Regions from separate parts of the Pedobacter sp. Bi27 genome, predicted to be linked through region 2. Evidence: riboswitches for the same ligand, from Rfam matches in the RefSeq annotation. Region 2 holds a riboswitch; the other holds the start of a gene.
The links. Region 2 has a riboswitch for cobalamin ahead of metE (5-methyltetrahydropteroyltriglutamate--homocysteine S-methyltransferase). Riboswitches for the same ligand answer to the same signal wherever they lie in the genome.
Positions count from the first base shown of each region.

Region 1: linked by a shared signal. The riboswitch ahead of LQ227_RS15560 (TonB-dependent siderophore receptor) and the one ahead of metE (5-methyltetrahydropteroyltriglutamate--homocysteine S-methyltransferase) in region 2 are both predicted to bind cobalamin.

Region 1 is NZ_CAKKMW010000004.1:390,596-400,860, reverse strand. It holds gene LQ227_RS15565 (serine hydrolase) at 1-917, opposite strand, end outside; cobalamin riboswitch at 1,002-1,197, shown strand; gene LQ227_RS15560 (TonB-dependent siderophore receptor) at 1,294-3,162, shown strand; gene LQ227_RS15555 (DUF6580 family putative transport protein) at 3,202-3,789, shown strand; gene LQ227_RS15550 (ABC transporter substrate-binding protein) at 3,916-4,857, shown strand; gene LQ227_RS15545 (Sir2 family NAD-dependent protein deacetylase) at 4,864-5,550, shown strand; gene LQ227_RS15540 (diphthine--ammonia ligase) at 5,540-6,265, shown strand; gene LQ227_RS15535 (YMGG-like glycine zipper-containing protein) at 6,394-6,888, shown strand; gene LQ227_RS15530 (Dabb family protein) at 6,952-7,317, shown strand; gene LQ227_RS15525 (hypothetical protein) at 7,829-8,080, opposite strand; gene LQ227_RS15520 (DUF3291 domain-containing protein) at 8,098-8,787, opposite strand; gene LQ227_RS15515 (GAF domain-containing protein) at 8,919-9,398, shown strand; gene LQ227_RS15510 (DNA-3-methyladenine glycosylase) at 9,411-10,016, shown strand; gene kynU (kynureninase) at 10,082-10,265, shown strand, end outside.
Region 2 is NZ_CAKKMW010000002.1:955,062-965,326, forward strand. It holds gene LQ227_RS09480 (CPBP family intramembrane glutamic endopeptidase) at 1-806, shown strand, start outside; gene LQ227_RS09485 (putative signal transducing protein) at 787-993, shown strand; gene LQ227_RS09490 (phosphatidate cytidylyltransferase) at 1,038-1,847, shown strand; gene LQ227_RS09495 (class I SAM-dependent methyltransferase) at 1,972-2,637, opposite strand; gene LQ227_RS09500 (acyl-CoA thioesterase) at 2,698-3,084, opposite strand; gene metE (5-methyltetrahydropteroyltriglutamate--homocysteine S-methyltransferase) at 3,161-5,494, opposite strand; cobalamin riboswitch at 5,691-5,898, opposite strand; gene LQ227_RS09510 (M14 metallopeptidase family protein) at 6,024-8,720, shown strand; gene LQ227_RS09515 (DsbA family oxidoreductase) at 9,018-9,734, shown strand; gene LQ227_RS09520 (DUF3820 family protein) at 9,931-10,152, opposite strand; gene mfd (transcription-repair coupling factor) at 10,223-10,265, opposite strand, start outside.

The DNA.
Region 1 (10,265 bases), on a different contig from region 2:
AATTCTTTCGGATCGTATTTAGGAAAATCGCTTTCGGATGGATACTTACTCATATAAGTATAAATGAGTTTATAATCCTCTTTAGTAAGGTTAAACCGTTCTTTAACCGGAAAAGCCTCAGGAAAAATCAGTTTCTGCATCAATTTCTGTTGATCGTTAATGGCAAAAGCGTTTTTCCCCGCTAAACTGAAAGGTTTTTTTACCAGCTTGTCGGTACTATCCATGTATCCAGTACCCATTACCAAATTGCTTAATTTTAATTCATATTCTTTTGAATCATACTGTGCAGGTTGATCATACACCAATTGTTCGCCATTGTAAAATTTGATGGGATTGGTATGTTTTGCCGATTCTCCTGCATCGCCAATAGCCAGGCGGTTTAAAATGCGGCTATCGTGTAGGCCGTTAGCTTTCAGTTTTTCATTAATTTCGGCACGACCAATAAACTCGAATAAACGGTTAAAAGCATCATTATCACTGGTAAGCAAAATCTTTTTAACGTAATGTTCTATTGATGGAAGCCCATTTTTAGCACTTGTATCTGTTAAAACCTTTGTTTGCCCTCTATAGGCACTATCAGTAATCATGGTGCTCTTAGCCGTTAAGCCTGTGTTTTTTAAGCGGTTTACTTTTTCCAGGGCAAAAATTACAGCGGCTAGTTTAACTGTACTGGCAGGATAAAAATAATGGTGGGGGTCTAAATTGTAGCTAGAGGTTTTAAAAGTGGGTTTATTCTTCGCATCACGGTTAACCTGGGTATAGAGAATCTGGATCTGATTTTGATCAGGATGATGAAGTACAGCAGAAAAAAGCTCAGGCCTAGATTCCATCAGTTTCTTCAAAAAAACAGTATCGGTTTTTTGCGCCATAACAGATAGGCTTATTAATGAAAATGTAATAATTAATATTCTTTTCATGGATAAAAATTTGATTCCTAATTTAGCTTTTTCTATTAAAACCACCATTTTCCATCATGCATTTTACATGTTGTTTAATTTTGTTACTTTTGCAGCGCTTTTGGTTTCCGGCTTTACACCCGGAATTAAAAGGGAATACAGTGTAAATCTGTAACTGTCCCGCAGCTGTAAGCTCTATAACGGATTTCCAATCAATCTGCCACTGTTCCGACTTGTCGGGATGGGAAGGCCTGAAACCCGGGAGTAAGTCAGAAGACCTGCCTTTAGCGTTTAATTTCATAGCTTTCGGGGATTGAAGCTAGGATTGAGATACTTAACGTTTTTCGTATTTTCATTTCCTTTTCTATCTGTTGGCTGTGGGCAAAACCACAATCAAATGAACAAAAAAAGAATGCTAACTGTAGCCGGTTTAGGGCTAGCGCAGTTAATGATTAGCCAGGTGGCTAATGCTCAAACTCAAGACAGTTTGCAGCTCAAAGATGTTGTAATTTCTGCAACAAAAAATGACCAGAAACAATCACAGACAGGTAAAGTGGTTACGATCATCAGTCGTGAAGTATTGGAGCGCAGTAACGGGAAATCATTGCCAGAACTTATTAGCGAGCAGGCAGGGATTATTGTAGCAGGTTCAAGCAGCAATCCGGGATTAAACAAATCGGTATTTTTTAGAGGTGCAGGAAGTGCTTATGCCGTGGTTTTAATTGATGGTATTGTGCAAAACGATCCATCAGGAAACGGAGGTGCATTCGATTTAAGGTTGATTTCTATCGATCAGATCGATCATATCGAAATTTTAAGAGGCGGTCAGTCTACCATTTATGGTTCTGATGCCGTTGCAGGAGTAATCAATATCATCACTAAAAAAGGTGGCCCAAAAGGCAATACCATTTATGGTGTGGCCAGTGCAGGCAGTTACGAAACTTACAAAGGAACCATTGGTTTAAACGGTGGTGTTGAAGGTTTTTCTTATAATATTAACTATACCCACACCAAAACCGATGGAATTTCAGAAGCGGCAACACCAGTGGGAAGTACAGCCATATTTGATAAAGACGGCTTTAAAACTGATGCCTTAAATGCGAATTTCGGAATCAAACTGGATAATCATTTCTCTGTAAATCCATTTGTACGGTACTATTATGGTAATTACAAGTTTGATGGTGGCGCTTTTACCGATGCAAACAATTATTCTATCCTAAAAAACTTTGCTGCAGGTACCAATGCCAAATACGAATTTGCAACCGGTAAAGTAACGTTAAACTATAGTTTCGAAAGTACCAGAAACGATGCGCATAGCCAGTACCCAAGCATTAACGAAGGAAGGGTATCACTATTGGATTTATTCTACAACCAAAAATTGGGTAACAAACTCGATTTATTGGTGGGTATCGATAACCGTGTGATGAAATTATCATCAGCAACAAATAAACCGGAAACCAACATTTTTGCCGCTTACGGATCATTATTCTTACACGATTTAAGTGTGTTTAACCTTGAAGTAGGCGGACGTTACAATAAACATGAACAATATGGCGAAAACTATACCTACTCAATTACCCCAAGCATCAATGTCATTAAAGAGATAAAATTATTTGGAACTGTTTCAACAGCATTTAAAGTTCCTACCTTAAACATGCTTTTTGGTCAGTTTGGTGCTAATTTGGATTTAAAGCCGGAAAAATCGAAGAATTACGAAGCTGGTGTTAATTTTAGCTTTGCTGGCGACAAATTTAGCTTACGTTTAGCAGGTTACAAACGCGATTTAACTGACGCCATTATTTATGCTTACCCTAACGGATATATTAACCAGGTAAGTCAGAAAACCAAAGGTTTCGAAATTGAACCAGCAGTTAAATTCAGTGCGTTTAACATTAATGGCTATTACGCTTATGTTGAAGGCAATGAGTTCAACTTTGTTGATAATGCCGTTGCCAACTATCTTTTCCGCAGACCAAAACATACATTTGGCATTACTGCAGGTGCACAGGCTACGAGCAATTTATATGTAAGTGCAAATTACCGTTATTTCGGTAAACGTACCGATGGTAATTTTAACACGTATACAGTCGACAATCTACCTGCTTATAAATTGTTAAATGCTTATGCCGAATATGCATTGGCAAAAAAACGCGTAAAGATATTTTTTGATGCAAAAAACATCCTGAACGAAAGATACAGCGAAATTATTGGTTACAATAGTTTGGGCTTCAACTTTAATACAGGTGTAAGTTTTAATATCCGCTAATAAAAATTTAACTTTGTTTAAATATTAACCAGAAATAGCATGTCTCATTTAAAATTTAATCCACGCACTTTAATTTTGCTGTTAATGATATTGGCAATAACGGCTTTACGTTTGCTGGTAACATTCAACTCAGATGAATTAAAGTTTGCTAATTTTTCATCAATAGGAGCAGTAGCTTTATTTGGAGGAACATATTTTAAAGATCACCTTAAAGCATTCGCTTTTCCGCTATTGAGTTTGTTTTTAAGCGATTTAGTACTTTATACAACCATCTATAAACAGTATGTAGATATGTTTTTAGTTCAAGAACTTTGGACATACCTTGCAATTGCATTAATGGTTTTAGCAGGTCGTTTCTTATTAAAGAAGGTAAATATTGCCAGCTTATTCCTATCTACAATCGTAATTGTATTCATCCATTGGATTGTAAGTGATATCGGTTCATGGTATAAAAACCCATTGTATACGCAAAACTTAAATGGTTTTATAGATTGCTTAATAAAAGCCATTCCATTCGAGATCAGATTCTTAGAAGGAACAATAATCTATGGTGCTTTGCTTTTTGGCGCTTTTGAAATCTTAAAAGCAAAATATCCGGTATTAAAACTGCAAACACAAGAGTTGTAGAAAGATCCATTGTTTGGTATAACACCACTCAAGTAAAAACAAGATAGAAATCCTCTTTTGATTCGATTCAAAAGAGGATTTTTTTTTAACTTAGAACATCAATTCCATTTTACCTTTTACATCCTAATGAAAGTTGTTTCCTTTTTACCTGCTGCCACTAAAATGATTTACGATATGGGCCTGCAAGAATACCTGCATGGCGTAACATTCGAATGCCCTAAAGAGGCCGCAGATCAACCAAAAGTTGTACGTTGCATATTAGAAGGCAAAAACTATTCGAGTATCGAAATAGACCGGATCTTTTCGGCATCAAAAGCGCAAGGCAAAAGTTTGTATTGGGTAGATGATGCACTGTTGGAAAGCATCGCACCCGATGTGGTTTTCACACAAGATATATGCGAGGTGTGCAACATCGATACTGTTTGTACCGAAACAGCAGTAATGAAGCTTAGCAAACAGCCAACGCTGGTACCTTTATCGCCAAATAACTTACAGGATGTTTTCGATTGCGCCATTACTATTGCCAGGGCTTTGGGAAAGGAAGAGGTAGCGTTAAACTATCTGGCAGGGCTGCAAAAGAAAACGGATCATATTTTAGATCAGCTTAGGGCAAACCGTGCACCGTTAAAAAGGATTATGCTAATGGAATGGATCGAACCGATATACAATTGCGGACATTGGATTCCTTTTCAGATTGCAGCAGCCGGTGGCGTTGATATGTTGTCTAATCCTGGTGGCGACTCTATTGTAACACAGTGGGATAAAATCCTGAAATATAACCCAGAGGTTTTGGTTATTGCACCGTGTGGTTTTGATATGAAACGAAGCATGGAAGAAATGGAGCTGTTAACGTCAAAATCAGGCTGGATCAATCTTGAGGCAGTACAAAATAATCAGGTTTATATTGCCGATTTTGATATGTTCACCCAACCGAGCGTAGGTACGCTGGTTGAAGGTATAGAAGCTTTAGCCTGTATGTTCCATCCGGAAATATTTAAGGCAGACGAAAACATAGCCAAAAAATTCATCAACCACAGTCAATCGGTGAAATCATTTAAATCTGTGTAATCACATATGAAATTAGTTGTTTTAACAGGAGCAGGGATCAGTGCCGAAAGTGGGTTAAAAACATTTAGGGATTCTGATGGATTATGGGAGGGCTATAATGTTTATGATGTAGCTACCCCCGAGGCTTGGGAGAGAAATCCCGAATTGGTACAAGAATTTTATAATGAAAGAAGAAGGCAGGTTTTAGCCGCAAAACCCAATCTGGCTCATCAGGTGCTTGCCGAGCTGGAAAAAGACTTCGACATTGAAATTATTACCCAAAACATTGATGATTTACATGAAAGAGCAGGTTCTACCAAAGTTACCCATCTTCATGGCGTTATTACCAAGTCTCAATCAGATAGAAAAGCTGATTTAACTTATCCAATCGTTGGTTCGGAAATCAAAATGGGCGAGCTTTGTGAGCTGGGCTCTCAACTTCGGCCGCATGTAGTTTGGTTTGGCGAAGCTGTACCCATGATAGAGGTAGCCGCTAAACTTTGCAAACAGGCAGACTTGTTTGTACTGATCGGAACTTCATTGGCCGTTTATCCGGCGGCAGGCTTAATCGATTTTGTGCCTTCCTTTGTCGACAAATACATTATCGATCCAAGAACGCCCGATGTAAAACGTTATAAAAACGTGATCAACATTGAGAAAAACGCTGTAGAAGGCATTACGGAATTAAAAGAAATATTAGCCAATGCCAGATAAAAAGCTTTGCATTTTTAATTGGAGCGGTGGTAAAGACAGTACATTGGCCTTACACTATGCCTTACAAGATCCTACTATCGAAATTCGTTACCTGATTACTACAGTTACCGAAAAATACAACCGTGTTTCGATGCATGGCGTTAGAGAAGCTTTACTGATTAAACAGGCCGAAAGCATTGGTATCCCACTGTATCAGATCCGTTTGGGCGAAATGCCCGATATGGAAACCTACGACAGTACTATGAAGCATCATCTTTCTAAATTTAAGGAGGAGGGTATTACCCATTCTATTTTTGGTGATATTTTTTTAGAGGACTTACGTAATTATCGTGAAAATAAATTAGCAGAAATTGGGCTTAAGGCTATTTTTCCGCTTTGGAAAAAAGATACACAACATTTAATTGAAGAATTCCTAAACCTGAACTATAAAACCATCATTGTTTGTACGCAGCAAATTCTCGAAAATTTCTGTGGAAAAGTAATTAGTCATGATTTAATTGATCAATTACCTGCAAATATTGATCCCTGCGGCGAAAACGGAGAGTTTCATACCTTCGCATTTGAAGGACCAATTTTCAGGAATAAAATCACTTTCACTACTGGAGAGAAGGTATTCAGAACTTATAACGCACCAAGTAAAACAACTGCTAATGAGGATTCACCTTGTTCAACCACAGCGCTTTCTGGCTTCTGGTATATAGATTTATTAGAATAATTTATCCAATTAAAACATTTTGGCATCATTTTTTCTTTAGTATTGGTAATTAACTAAATCACACAATCCATTGAAACCTGTTTAGCGAGGTTAGGTAGCTAAACAAGCGTCATATTAAATTAAGAGTTATGAAAAAGATATTGGTAGTAATCGCATTAAGTTCTTCAGTTTTATTTGCTTGTAATAACAAGGCAAAAGAAGAAGCGGCATTAAAACAACAACAAGCTGAAAAACAACTGGCTATTAAGGCAGTTAAAGATAGTTTAAGGTTAGATAGCTTTAAAAAAGCCGAGGTTGCAAAAGCGGAGCAGGAAAAAGAAGCTAAACACCAGGCAGAATTAGCTGCAGCAAGAAGAGCAAGCTCATCTAGATCATATGCTAGCTCAGGCGGTAGTTCTAGCGGTGCTTATGGTGGCGCGCAACCAACAGCTAAGAAAAAAGGTTGGAGCGATGCAGCCAAAGGGGCAGTTATTGGTGGTGCGGCCGGAGCGGTTGGTGGTGCTTTAATTGATAAGAAAAAAGGAAGAGGTGCCATTATTGGTGGATTAGTTGGAGCTGGTGGTGGTTATTTAATCGGTAGAGGTGAAGACAGAAAATCTGGCCGTGTACAGCCTAAAAACTAAAAAAGGTTTTTAAAGATATTTAAAGTCCCGATTTACATCGGGGCTTTTTTTGTGCAAAAAAAAATGATTTATATATTTAACGAAAAAAGAACCATGATAGAAACCCAAACCGTAGATAAAGGACAGATCCAACACTTCGTAATGTTCTGGTTAAAACCTCAACTAACCAAAACCGAGATCGCAGATTTCACTAACTTCTTCGAAAGTTTAAAACCTATAAAATATATTAAAACATTAAGTTACGGCTTAGCAGCAGGTACGCCTGTGCGTCCTGTTACCGATAACTCCTTTACCTATTCGTTAACCATTACCTTTGCCAACATTGCAGACCATAATGCCTACCAGGAAGATAAAGTACATTTAGATGCTGTAGAAAAATTCTCTAATAACTGGTACCGGGTGGTGGTACACGATACAGTGATTTCTTAATAAGTTTTAGCCACTGAAACACGGAATACACGGAACGTTCCATAACTCGTCATCCTGAACATGTTTCAGGATTTTTCCACCCTTAAGCAATAAGTGCGCACAGATGAATATATTATTTCATTTATGCGCATTTTTATTAAAGATTCATTTACGAAAGGATCAATCCCATGATCCGTCATTTCGAGCGCAGCCGAGCAATCTATTTTAAGTTAAGTAGCCTAGAAAGAGGTTTGTCACCATGAATTTATTTTAGGGTTACAAAACAATAGATATTGTTCATTATATGATGAATAAAGTTCAAACCTCCCATTTATTTGGTAAAATAAGTACTCAGAATTATATTTTGTTTATAAATTTAACAACAAGTATATCAGTAAGTTATCTTAAATCACTTAAATAAAAACTGATATTAAGTACGTTGCTAGTAGTGAATAGTGGCTTTAAAATCAAAATATAATTTCGATAAACTATTAAATTAACTAGTAATCAGCAACTTACATAGGTTAAGTTATTAATACTGATGCCTGTTATATGCAGCGGTAAAATCAGAACGCATTAGCTTGAATCGCGCCACTACGGCTTGGATAAATTCTTCATCAATAATTTCAAACACATCGTTAACACCACCTCCACTCAGGTCAAGCTCTGCAAGTTTATAACTTTGCTCAAAGGTACCCTGCTCAAACTTTACAATGTATTTTTGATTCATCGAAAAAATGGTAATCTTACATTCCGGATGCGGAAGTTCTGCTACTACTCTCATTTATTTTATATTTTTATTTATAATTCAACAGATACGCCATTAAGCGTGCCCCAGCTATCTATAATCGAGAACCGGGCAAACAACTCTTCCTTGTACCATTCGCGCTCCCTGGTAAGTTTAATTACATCCGAATGATCAAAAGATTTATAAGCATAGTTTTTCATACTATCCGCATCGGCCCAGATCGAAAAGGTAGCCTGATCGAAAAATGGATTTTCGCCAATACCTGCCGACAAGATAAAACCTGGGGCAGTTCGCATAGCATCAGCTGCTCTTTTAATATTCTGCCTAAATTCTTTTAACTTATTAAATTTAATCGCCGCCCTTGTAATTACGGCAATCTTACCTGTATGGGTATTGCCTATTTTATCAGTCTTAAATGGCTCTACTGCTGACCATAAGCCATGACTGGATAAAGGGTTTAATAAGATGGTAAAACTTTCAATCCCAAAGAAACCAAACCATTTCAGCACAAAAGAATTACGATAAAAAACATCACAATCGCTCCGGTTATCCCAGGTGGTAAGCACGGCCCAATGTTTATAATCAGGAACTAAATCTACCTGAGCATCTTTTCCGCTCCCCATTAACTTCCAGAACCTGCATCTTTTATTTAACCACAATGGTAACCGTAAAATAGCCATCCCTACAAATGCAAAAGGAACGGTAAGGCCACGGAATTTGGTAATGGTTAAGGCTACAATCATAAACTCACGGTTATTGATGCCAAAACTAAGGATTTTAAGGATAGGTTGTCATTCAAATTTTCGTCATTAAAATTCACTATTGCCTTACATCTCACAAATCATAATTAACTTTGATTATAGAAATAAAAAAAATGGCAGAAGATTTAACCATCACCAGAAATACATCAAAGGAAGAGCAATATCAATCGATTATCCCTCAGATAGAAGCTTTACTTTACGGCGAAACCGATTTCATCGCAAACTTGGCGAATGTTGCAGCAGCACTTAAAGAACAGTTTAACTGGTTTTGGGTAGGTTTCTATCTGGTAAAGCAAGGTGAACTGGTATTGGGCCCATTTCAAGGGCCGGTAGCCTGTACGCGGATTAAAAAAGGAAAAGGAGTATGTGGGGCCTCTTGGCAACAGGCAGAAACCATTATCGTTCCAGATGTTGAAGAATTTCCTGGTCACATTGCCTGTGCATCTGCTTCTAAATCAGAAATTGTCTTGCCATTAATTGTTAATGGTGAAGTGATAGGCGTTTTAGATGTAGACAGCGAAGTGTTAAATAAATTTGATGAAACAGATAAAACTTATTTAGAGCAAGTTATATCAATTATATTAAACAGATAGTTAATTAAGATATTGAAACTAAAAGAAGAATATTATCTAAATGAAGACGTGGTTAGCCTGGCTAAAGATCTGTTAGGCAAAATACTCTATACCAAAATTGACGACGAAATCACCGCAGGCATCATCGTCGAAACCGAAGCTTATTTTGGTGTAAAGGATAAAGCTTCGCATGCTTACGGCGGCCGCAGAACCAACCGAACAGAAACGATGTATAGCAATGGAGGCATTGCCTATGTATATCTTTGTTATGGCATGCACAACCTCTTCAATATTGTAAGTTCGAAAGAAAACGACCCGCATGCTGTTTTAATCAGGGGGATAGAACCTTTGGTTGGGATCGACATTATTGAGCAGCGTAGAAATATGCCGCATACAAAGGGTGCTATTTCGGCTGGCCCAGGCTCTGCCGCAAAAGCACTGGGAATAGATAAAACTTTTAACGCCAAAAATCTAACCGGAGATGAGATCTGGATCGAGGATCATGCTATCCGCTACTTAGATGAAGATATTGCCGCCACACCTCGCGTAGGCATTGCATACGCAAAAGAGCATGCTTTATTACCATGGCGGTTCTTTGTTAAAGGCAATAAATATGTGAGCAAGCCAAACAAAGTTTGATAAAATAACATAAATTGAAATGCAGGTTTGGAAACAATATCTGCTTTTTTTGTATTATTGAGGCAATGAATTTTGAAAACAACTTATTATTTGCGCAAACACAAGACGAAGCCGATCAGCTGCATGATTTCAGGTCTCAGTTCTTATTTCCAAACCACAAAGGGAAAGATTTTATTTACCTGTGTGGCAACTCATTAGGGCTTCAACCTAAAGTTTCCAGCGAAGTTTTAAAAGGCCAGCTTAACAACT
Region 2 (10,265 bases):
TGATGTATGGCTTAGGAATAGTAAGTAATTTGGACATGCTTTTAGCTGGTGATCCTAAGTATATTGCTGGTTTTAAAGTGATACAAATATTAAGTTCGATCGGAACATTTATTTTACCTCCAATTGCCCTGGCTTTAACGGAAAGAAAAAAAGTAGCAGAATTTTATCTTTTCAAGCAACCAAAATTCTTGCTGGTTGTGCTTGTTCTGGCCATTATGATACTGAGTATGCCATTTATGGAATGGACAGTGATTTGGAACCAGAAAATGGTTTTGCCTGATTTTTTGCATAAGATAGAACAGTGGATGAAGGAGAAGGAAGCTATTGCAATGAAAATGACCATTCAATTGATCACTGTACGAAGTAATTTCGATTTCATTGTAAACCTCGTTATGATTGCTGTTATACCTGCAATTGGCGAAGAATTAATGTTTCGTGGTGGTGTACAGCGATCGTTAAACAGGGCTTTTGAAAACCCACATCTAGCAATTTGGTTATCGGCCATAATTTTCAGTGCCATCCATGTGCAGTTTTATGGTTTTGTGCCACGTATGTTATTGGGTGCGGGTTTTGGCTACCTGTATTATTATAGTGGAAGCATCTGGTATGCTATGCTGGCGCACTTTATAAATAATGCCTATGCGGTTTGTGCGGCTTTTTATATGCAAAAACACCATATGCCCCTTGATAAAGCTGATGAACCGATCGGTTTTCCATGGTATGGCTATTTAATTAGTGCAATAATTACCATAGCTTTGTTCAAAATTTTTAAAGATAACGCATCACGTGAGCGAAAATTGGGTTAAAGTATATACCACCAGCGATGCCTTTGCGGCCGAGGTATTAAAACAGGGATTAACAGAAGCCGGAATTCCGGCAGTAACGATAAATAAACAGCTCTCGGCATATAATATTGGCGAAATAAATGTTTTGGTGAATAAGGTAGATTTCGATAAAGCCATAGAATACATCGTTGAAAACGAAATTGAATAGTGATGATGACCTTAAACCTTACACCCTTTTACCTCTTACCTTAAATGAAAACCAGGGCAATAACCGCTTTCTTTTTTACCATTGTAATGCTTGGATCTATCCTTCTGGGCAGCTATACTTTTACTATATTTTATCTTGTTTTAAGTGTTTTGGCTTTATTTGAGTTTTACAAGCTGATTAAAAACTCCGGCATCAGGCCACACCGTAATATCGGTTTGGCAGCAAGCTCATTAATATTTTTGATGGCAGCTGGCTTACACTACCTTAAATACGATGTTAAGTATTTATTGCTTTGTATCCCGCTGATTTTCTCGGTTTTTATTACTGAACTGTATAAGAAAAACAAAATTCCGTTCGCTAATATATCTTACACTTTTGTTGGCTTTGTTTATGTAACTATTCCATTCTGTTTTTTTCATGCCCTGGGCTTTTTAAAAAACTGGAACGAATATAACTTTCATCTTCCGCTGGCATTTTTACTGATGCTTTGGGCAAATGATACTGGTGCTTACCTTTTTGGTGTAAAATACGGTAAACGTAAATTGTTCGAGCGCCACTCGCCAAAGAAAAGCTGGGAAGGTTTTTTCGGAGGGATGTTCACCAGCGTTTTGGTCGCTTTTGGCTTATCATTTCTGTTCACCGAAAGTCCAGCTTGGGTTTGGATCGGTATGGCTGTATTGATTGCCAGTTTTGGTACGTTGGGCGATTTAGTAGAATCGATGCTTAAACGCAGTTTGGATACGAAAGATAGTGGTGGTTTATTACCAGGGCATGGTGGTTTATTAGATCGTTTTGATGGCTTGTTGCTGTCTGCCCCAGTGGTTTATGCCTATCTGTATCTGATTTTGTATTAAAATTGACTTATCTATCGTCCTCGTTTGTAACGAGGATGAATGAGATCCACATTTGTAATGTGGTTATGCTATTAGCGATACAATCGCTATTCTCGCTAATCCTCGTTACAAACGAGGACTATGATTATGCAGTAGCTGTTATAACGTAATATGCTCTTTCTATCTTTTCACCGGTTTTACTTTGTATCTGCTCTAATTTTTTGAGCGTATTTTTAATGGTATACCCCGCTTTTTCTAATAGTTCGTTTACGGTTTCTACATTGTAAAGTGTAAAACCATAAGGCGTAAACGGGAGGTTTTTCATAAAATTTTTATCAGCAAAACATATAGCCAAAGTGCCGTCAGGTTTTAGTGTTCGCTTAATTTCGTCGAAGTATTCACTTGGATTTGTCCAAAAGTAAATTGTATTAACCGTAAAAATTTTATCAAACCGATCATCCTCAAATGGTAATGTAACGCCATCTGTTAGCTGAAAATGAACCTTTCCTTTTGTTATGAAATCCTGATTGATCTTTTCAGCCTCGGCAATAATGGTTGCAGAAATGTCAGCACCGAAATAATGGAGGTTTTCGGCTTTTGATAAGAGTTGAGCAATGTGCCCGCCGTTACCATGACCAATTTCTAAAACAGTTTCATCGCTTTTAAGATCTAATGCCTCAATTGCAGAAGTAGTCATGCCGATATTATTGGCATGCATCATTTCACCTGTTTTAATGCCGTGTTCCCCTTCGGGACAACCCAATTGTTTGGCAATATTTTTTAAGTCTTCTTCAGAAAGTTGCTGTTCCATAATCAAAGTTAAAAATTAAGGCATTATGATTTTTACATCTTTTGGCCATAGCTTATAAGATTATTTAATCACTTGAACTGGCTTTTTATTTTCATCAATGGCGACGAAAGTAAAATCGCCATGAACGGCCAATTCTCTTCCTTCGGCATACATCTGTTCGATATAAATTTCTACATTAACCTTTAAACTGGTATTGCCCACATGGTTTACCTTACCGATAAGCTCTACGATTGTACCTGCTGGGATAGGTTTTTTAAAATCTATCCTGTCGCTGCTTACGGTAACCATAATCTGACGGCTAAAGCGGGTTGCGGTAATAAAAGCAACTTCGTCCATTAAATGCATGGCTGTTCCGCCGAAAAGGGTATCGTAATGGTTTGTTGTATTTGGGAAAACGGCTTTAAAAATGCTGGTTTTAGAATTTTCTATTCTTTCTTCTAGGGTCATGGGTTAAATATAGGTGCTGTAAAAAGCTTTGGCAACTTTCTAGTTATTTTTAGTAGAAAATTGCCAAAGTAAAGAATTAGTTCACCTGAAGATCTGCAGCCAAAACCGCTTCGGTTTTACGCATTTCTTTGGCAGCTTCGACCATTTCTATTAAGGCCTTTTTGGTTTCGTCCCATCCGCGGGTTTTTAGACCACAATCAGGGTTTACCCAGAGTTGCCCGGAGGGAATAACAGCCTTTGCTTTTTTGAGCAACTGAACCATTTCTTCCCTCTTCGGAACCCTTGGAGAGTGAATATCGTATACACCTGGGCCAATTTCATTTGGATATTTAAAATCGGCAAATGCGTCTAATAATTCCATTTGCGAACGTGAGGTTTCGATGGTGATTACGTCGGCATCCATATCGGCAATGTTTTGGATGATATCGTTAAATTCCGAGTAACACATGTGCGTGTGGATCTGTGTATCATCTTTCACGCCGCTCGCCGAAATTTTAAAGGCTTTAACCGCCCAGTTTAAATAGTTTTGCCAATCAGCTTTGCGCAATGGTAAACCTTCTCTAATGGCAGGCTCATCAATCTGAATGATTTTTATCCCAGCATTTTCCAGGTCGCAAACCTCATCACGGATGGCCAGGGCAATTTGGGTACAGGTTTCTGATCGTGGTTGATCATTACGTACGAACGACCATTGTAAGATGGTTACAGGACCTGTGAGCATACCTTTCATATATTTGGAGGTAAGCGACTGTGCATAGGCAGTCCATTTTACCGTCATGGGTTTCGGACGCGAAACATCACCAAAAATAATCGGTGGTTTTACACAGCGGGAGCCATAACTCTGTACCCAGCCATTTTTGGAGAAAGCAAAACCATCCAGCTGCTCACCGAAGTATTCAACCATATCGTTACGCTCAAATTCGCCATGAACCAAAACATCCAGATCGATTTCTTCCTGCCAGCTTACGGCTTTTGCGGTTTCTTTTGCAATGAGATCATCATATTCTTCAACGGTAAAAGTTCCGTTTTTAAGTTTCGCCCTCCAGCTTCTTACCTCAGCCGTTTGCGGAAATGATCCTATGGTTGTAGTGGCATAACTTGGCAGATTGAGTTCCTGTTGTTTAATTTTTCTGCCCGAAAATGGACTTAAACGTTCTGCATCCTGTTCTTTTAATCCTAAAACACGTTGTTTAACTTCAGGATTGTGGATGATTTTAGAAACTTTACGGTTAGCAATCGCGATCTTATTTTCCTCAAGTTTTTGCAGGGTAGATGCAGGGCTTTCGTTGGTGATCAGTTTTTTTAAGGTAGCTACCTCCGCAATTTTTTGTTTCGCATAAGCCAGCCACTGTTTAATTTCGGCTGAAAGGTTTTGCGCATTGGTTTCATTGTCTAAATCAACAGGTGAGTGGATTAAGGAACAAGACGGGGCGATCCACACCTTATCCAGGCCTCTTTTTTCTACAGCTTGATTAATGCTTGAAACAGATTTCTCGAAATCATTTTTCCAGATGTTTCTTCCGTCTACCAAACCTAACGAAAGGATAGTATCTTCTTTTAATGAAGCTAAAACATCCGATAATTGACCTTCAGCACGTACCAGGTCGATATGTAAAACATTTACCGGGAGTGAAGTCGTTAGTGCTAAATTATTGCCCAGGCCCTCAAAATAAGTAGCCAAAACAATTTTTAACCTTGGAAAAGCTTTTCTGATCTCTTTATAGGCATATTCGTAAGCTTTCTTGTCTTTTTCGGTAAGGTCTAAAGTCAAAAAAGGTTCATCAAACTGAACATATTCTACATCCAAAGCATCCAGGCGGGATAATATCTCGATATAAACCGGAAGGAGATTTTTGATCAGATCGATTTTTTCAAAGCCAGTTTCCTTTTCTTTTCCCAATAATAGGTAAGAAACAGGACCGATTAAAACAGGCTTTGTGGTAATACCCAATTGTTTTGCCTCGTAAAACTCATCGATAATTTTGGTAGAGAAAAGTTTAAAAGGCTGGTCTTTGTAAAACTCAGGAACAATGTAATGGTAATTGGTATCAAACCATTTGGTCATTTCCATCGCTACCACATCTAATCCCTCTTTCTGATAACCTCTTGCCATTGCAAAATAGAGATCAAGCTCTGAATTTCCTTTTTTCAGAATCACTTCGTTGTACCTTTTCGGGATCGCGCCAAAAGTTAAAGAATGATCGAGCACATGATCGTAAAAAGAAAAGTCATTCGAAGGAATGATATCAATTCCGGCTTCTTTTTGAAGGTTCCAGTTTTCGTGGCGAATGTTTTTTCCCACCTGAAGTACATTTTTGTACCCAGTTTTATCTGCCCAGTAATTTTCGCAGATTTTCTTTAATTCCCTTTGGCTACCTATTCGCGGATAGCCCAGATTTTGCGTTAGCATCTCTTTTAAAGATTAAGTAAATAAATCGTTTAAAAGCCCTTAAAGCAATATTTTATAATGTTTTTTGTTAGAAATGAAAAAGGAAAGGTAGCGCACAAGCAGCCTACTCATCAGCAAAAAGCTTAAAGCAAGCATATAAAATGGTTAATTTTATGGTGTACAATCAGACCTGACCAATTACTTTATAACGCGAAAGCACCGTCAATTCAATATAGGCAGGTCTCCTGACTTATTCCCGATCTTATCGCCTTCCCATCCCGGTAAACGGCACAGTGGCATGAATGATAAGACCGTTGTCTTTTAACAAAAAGACAGAATTTACAGTTGCGCGACAGCTCGTGATTTGCACACGATTCCCTATTAATCCCGGTTGTATTCCGGGAACCTGTATCGGTTGATGAAAAATAAAGTTAAGAACTTACATCAGGACAAATGTATGGATTAGGATTTAAAACTTGTAACAAATTTACAGCAAGCGGTTTTTGGACCTTATTCTCTACTATATTTGAGTACCTAACTAAACCTTATTATGATAAAAATCTACTTTAAAAGGCTTTGCTTTGCTTTTTTAATGGTAAATAGCTGTGCGGTGCTGGCGCAGGAAGTGCCAACGCCAAAATCGCATTTCGGTTTTGACATCGGTGACGATTATCAATTGGCCAATTATACCCAAACAGAAGCTTATTTTAAGAAACTCGCGGGAAGTTCTGACCGCATTAAACTGGTTGATATTGGCAAAACCGAAGAAGGTAGAAGTCAATATATGCTGATTGTTTCTTCACCAGAAAACCTCAAGAAATTAGACCGTTACAAGGAAATTTCGCAACAGTTGGCACATGCAGAAATTACACCTGAGCAGGCAAAAGCATTAGCCCAGGAAGGTAAAGCAGTAGTTTGGATAGATGGCGGCTTGCACGCAAACGAGGTAGTGGGTGCACATCAGCTGATCGAAACTGCTTATGAGTTTGCCTCCAGAAAAGACCCTGAAACCCTGCGTATTTTGGATAATGTAATCATTTTGTTTACCCATGCCAACCCTGATGGGCAAGAACTGGTGAGCAATTGGTATATGAGAGAGAAAGACCCAAAAAAAAGAACAACTTCAGGTTTGCCTGTTTTGTATGAAAAGTACGCAGGTCATGATAACAACCGCGATTTTTTTATGTTAAACCTTAAAGAAACGCAGAATATCGGCCGCCAGCTTTTTGTGGAATGGATTCCGCAGATTATGTATAACCACCATCAGGCTGGTCCGGCAGGAACGGTTGTAGCAGGTCCTCCCTACCGCGATCCTTTTAATTATGTTTTCGACCCAACGCTGTTAACCAGTTTAGATGCCGTTGGTGCGGCCATGCACAACCGTATGAATGTAGAAAACAAACCTGGTTATACCCAACGTGGAGGATCAGTTTACTCTACCTGGTACAATGGCGGTTTAAGAACCACCACTTATTTTCATAACATGATTGGGCTCTTGACCGAAATTATCGGAAGCCCTACACCTTCTGAAATTCCCTTAGTTCCTTCAAGATTATTACCGAACGGCGATTCGCCAAATCCGATTACCCCAAGGAAATGGTACTTTAAAAACTCGATTGGCTATTCAGTATCGTTAAACTATGCCGTTTTAAATTACGCACAACGTTATCGCGACGAATTGTTGTACAACATCTACCAGATGGGCAGAAATTCGATAGAACGTGGCAAAAAAGATACCTGGTCTTTTTCTCCTAAAAAAATAGAAGCCATTAATAATGCGGCAAAAAGTGAAAAAAATACACCCATAGCAGGCGGAGATACTGATTTTGGCCCAAGACGCCAGATCAGTATAAAAGCTTTTGATACGGTGATGAAGGCTCCTGTAAACAGAGATCCGCGCGGATATATTTTAAGCGCCGATCAGCCGGATTTTAATTCTGCCGTTAAATTTTTAAACGCCTTGATCAGAACAGGTATTGTGGTTCAAAAAGCAACTGCTTCATTTGCCGTTGCAGGAAAAAATTATCCTGCAGGAAGTTATATTGTTAAGACCGATCAGGCTTTTCGTCCGCATGTTTTAGATATGTTCGAACCCCAAGATCACCCAAATGATTTTAAATATGAAGGAGGCGCGCCAATTCCGCCATATGATGCTGCAGGATGGACGCTAGCCTATTTAATGGATGTTAAATTCGACCGGATTTTAAATGATTTTTCAGGGCCGTTTGAGAAAAATCCTTACGGAGAACTATTAAAGCCGGATAATAAATTACCTAACGGATCTAATTATGTGTTGAGTGCGGCACAAAATGATTCCTATACTGCTGTGAACGACCTTTTGAAGAATAAAATTGAAGTTTACCGGTCGACAGAAAATGGCGATTTTTATGTTTCATCAGCAGGGAAATCAATATTGGAAAAAGCAAACATCAAACTGAAAAGTGCTGCTGCACCAAAAGATAAAATTAAAATCTCTGCCGGAAGAATTGCCCTTTGGGATACCTATGGAGGTTCTATGGCCTCAGGGTGGGTGCGATTTTTAATGGAGCAATACCATTATAACGCAACAGTAATTTATCCCCAGGATATTGATGCGGGGAACCTAAAATCTAAATACGATGTAATTGTTTTTGTGGGTGGCGCAATACCATCGGTACAAGGAGGAGGGTTTGGAAACAGGTCTTTTGCGCCAATGGCAGAAGAAGTTCCTCAAGAATTTAGAAACCGTTTGGGAAGGATTACTGCAGACAAATCGATTCCAGAATTAAAGAAATTTTTAGAAGCCGGGGGTAATATTGTGACCATTGGTAGCAGTACCAATTTGGCCTATCATTTAAATTTACCGGTTCGGAATGCAATGGTTGAAATTGTAAACGGAGAGGAAAAGAGATTACCTGCTGAAAAATATTATGTTCCGGGAAGTGTTTTAAATGTTGGTGTAGATACAACTTTGCCAACAACCTGGGGCATGGAAAAGGAAGCTGACGTATATTTTGACAATAGCCCCGTTTTTAAGCTCACAGGCGATGCCATTGTGGCTGGAAAGATTAAACCTTTAATGTGGTTCGAAAATGCGACACCCTTGCGCAGCGGCTGGGCATGGGGGCAGGCTTACCTGCAAGATGGTGTAACGGCCTTTGAAGCAAAGGTTGGCAAAGGCAAACTGCTTGCTTTTGGGCCAGAAATTGCATTTAGAGCGCAAACGCACGGTACTTTTAAACTGATATTTAACCAGTTGTATAAGTAGTTATAATTGAGTTTGCCATGTTGAGCTTTCTGATCAGTCGTCATTCCCGCGTAGGCGGGAATCGTAATGCAACTTGCAAACCTACCAAGGCATTAAGATTCCCAATCAAGTTGGGAATGACGGTTCTTCGTAGCAGATCAATTTATTAAAATTTCCTTGTCATGTATATGCATTTTGTACAATAATTTATCCTCAGAATAACATTCTATGATTAATATGGAAGCCGCTATCCTAAACGATAGCGGCTTTTTACTTTGGCCTTACTATAGGCAAGTATAATCACCTTAATTTTGTGCTATGAAAGTAGAAATCTGGTCGGACGTAATGTGTCCGTTTTGCTATATCGGGAAAAGACATTTTGAGCAGGCGATAGAAAAATTGCCGTTCAAAAATGAAATTGAGGTGGATTGGAAGAGTTATCAGCTCAATCCAGCGTATCACAATACCAATAACGAATCGGTGTACGATTACCTTTCACGGAGTAAGGGAATGCCAATCGAGCAAGCTAAGCAAATGACCAAACAGGTTGTGGATATGGCAGCAAATGCTGGTTTGAAGATAGATTTTGATACAAATATTCCTGCCAATACCTTCAATGCACATCGTTTGATCCATTTGGCTGCAAAACATAATCTTCAGGATTTAGCCGAAGAAAAACTGTTTGAAGCACATTTTGTAAACAGCAAAAATATTGGTGAAACGAGTGTTTTGGTTGATCTTGCTGTAGAAATTGGCTTGGCTAAAGATGAAGCTGAATCAGTTTTGAATGGAAATGAGTTTGCTGAAGCCGTTCGTTACGATATTTATGAAAGCCAGAATTTAGGCATTAGAGGGGTTCCTTATTTTGTGATGGACCGTAAATATGGCGTTTCGGGTGCTCAGCCTGTTCAGGCTTTTACCGATGCGCTTACCCAAAGTTTTACGGAATGGAAAGCTGCTCAACCCAAAGCCACGATAACATCATTAAATAAAAATGATGATGCAGTTTGTGATGAGAATGGTTGTGAGATATAGATTTGTTTCCCGCAGATTAAGCTAATCTGCGGGGAATTTACCTCATTCGTCATGCTGAATTTATTTCAGCATCTATTAAATAGTTATGCGATTAGATCCTGAAACAAGTTCAAGAGGGCGATCGTTTTAGGTCCTTCGACTCCGCTCAGGATGACAATCACAGTTATTAGATGACCGATTTACCTCTCGAACTTAATTAACGTTGCTGATTTTTCAAGGGCGTTAACAGGTACTCTAAGCCATTTACCCGAATTTCGAACATCGTAGCCATTAAATCGCCCAGTTTGCCTTTCGGGAAGCCTTTATCCTTATACCAAAGCAAATAACTTTCGGGGATATTGCAGATCAGGTAACCTTTGTATTTTCCATAAGGCATTTGCATTTTCACTAAATCGAGCAATAAGGTTGGGTCTAACATTTTTTAAGATGGCGATGATAATAATTTTAAAACGTTAATTCAGTCAATAGACTGACTCAATTAACGTTTTTTAATCGATAAGCGCTAAAGTTTCAATTGCTTCTTCAACAGTA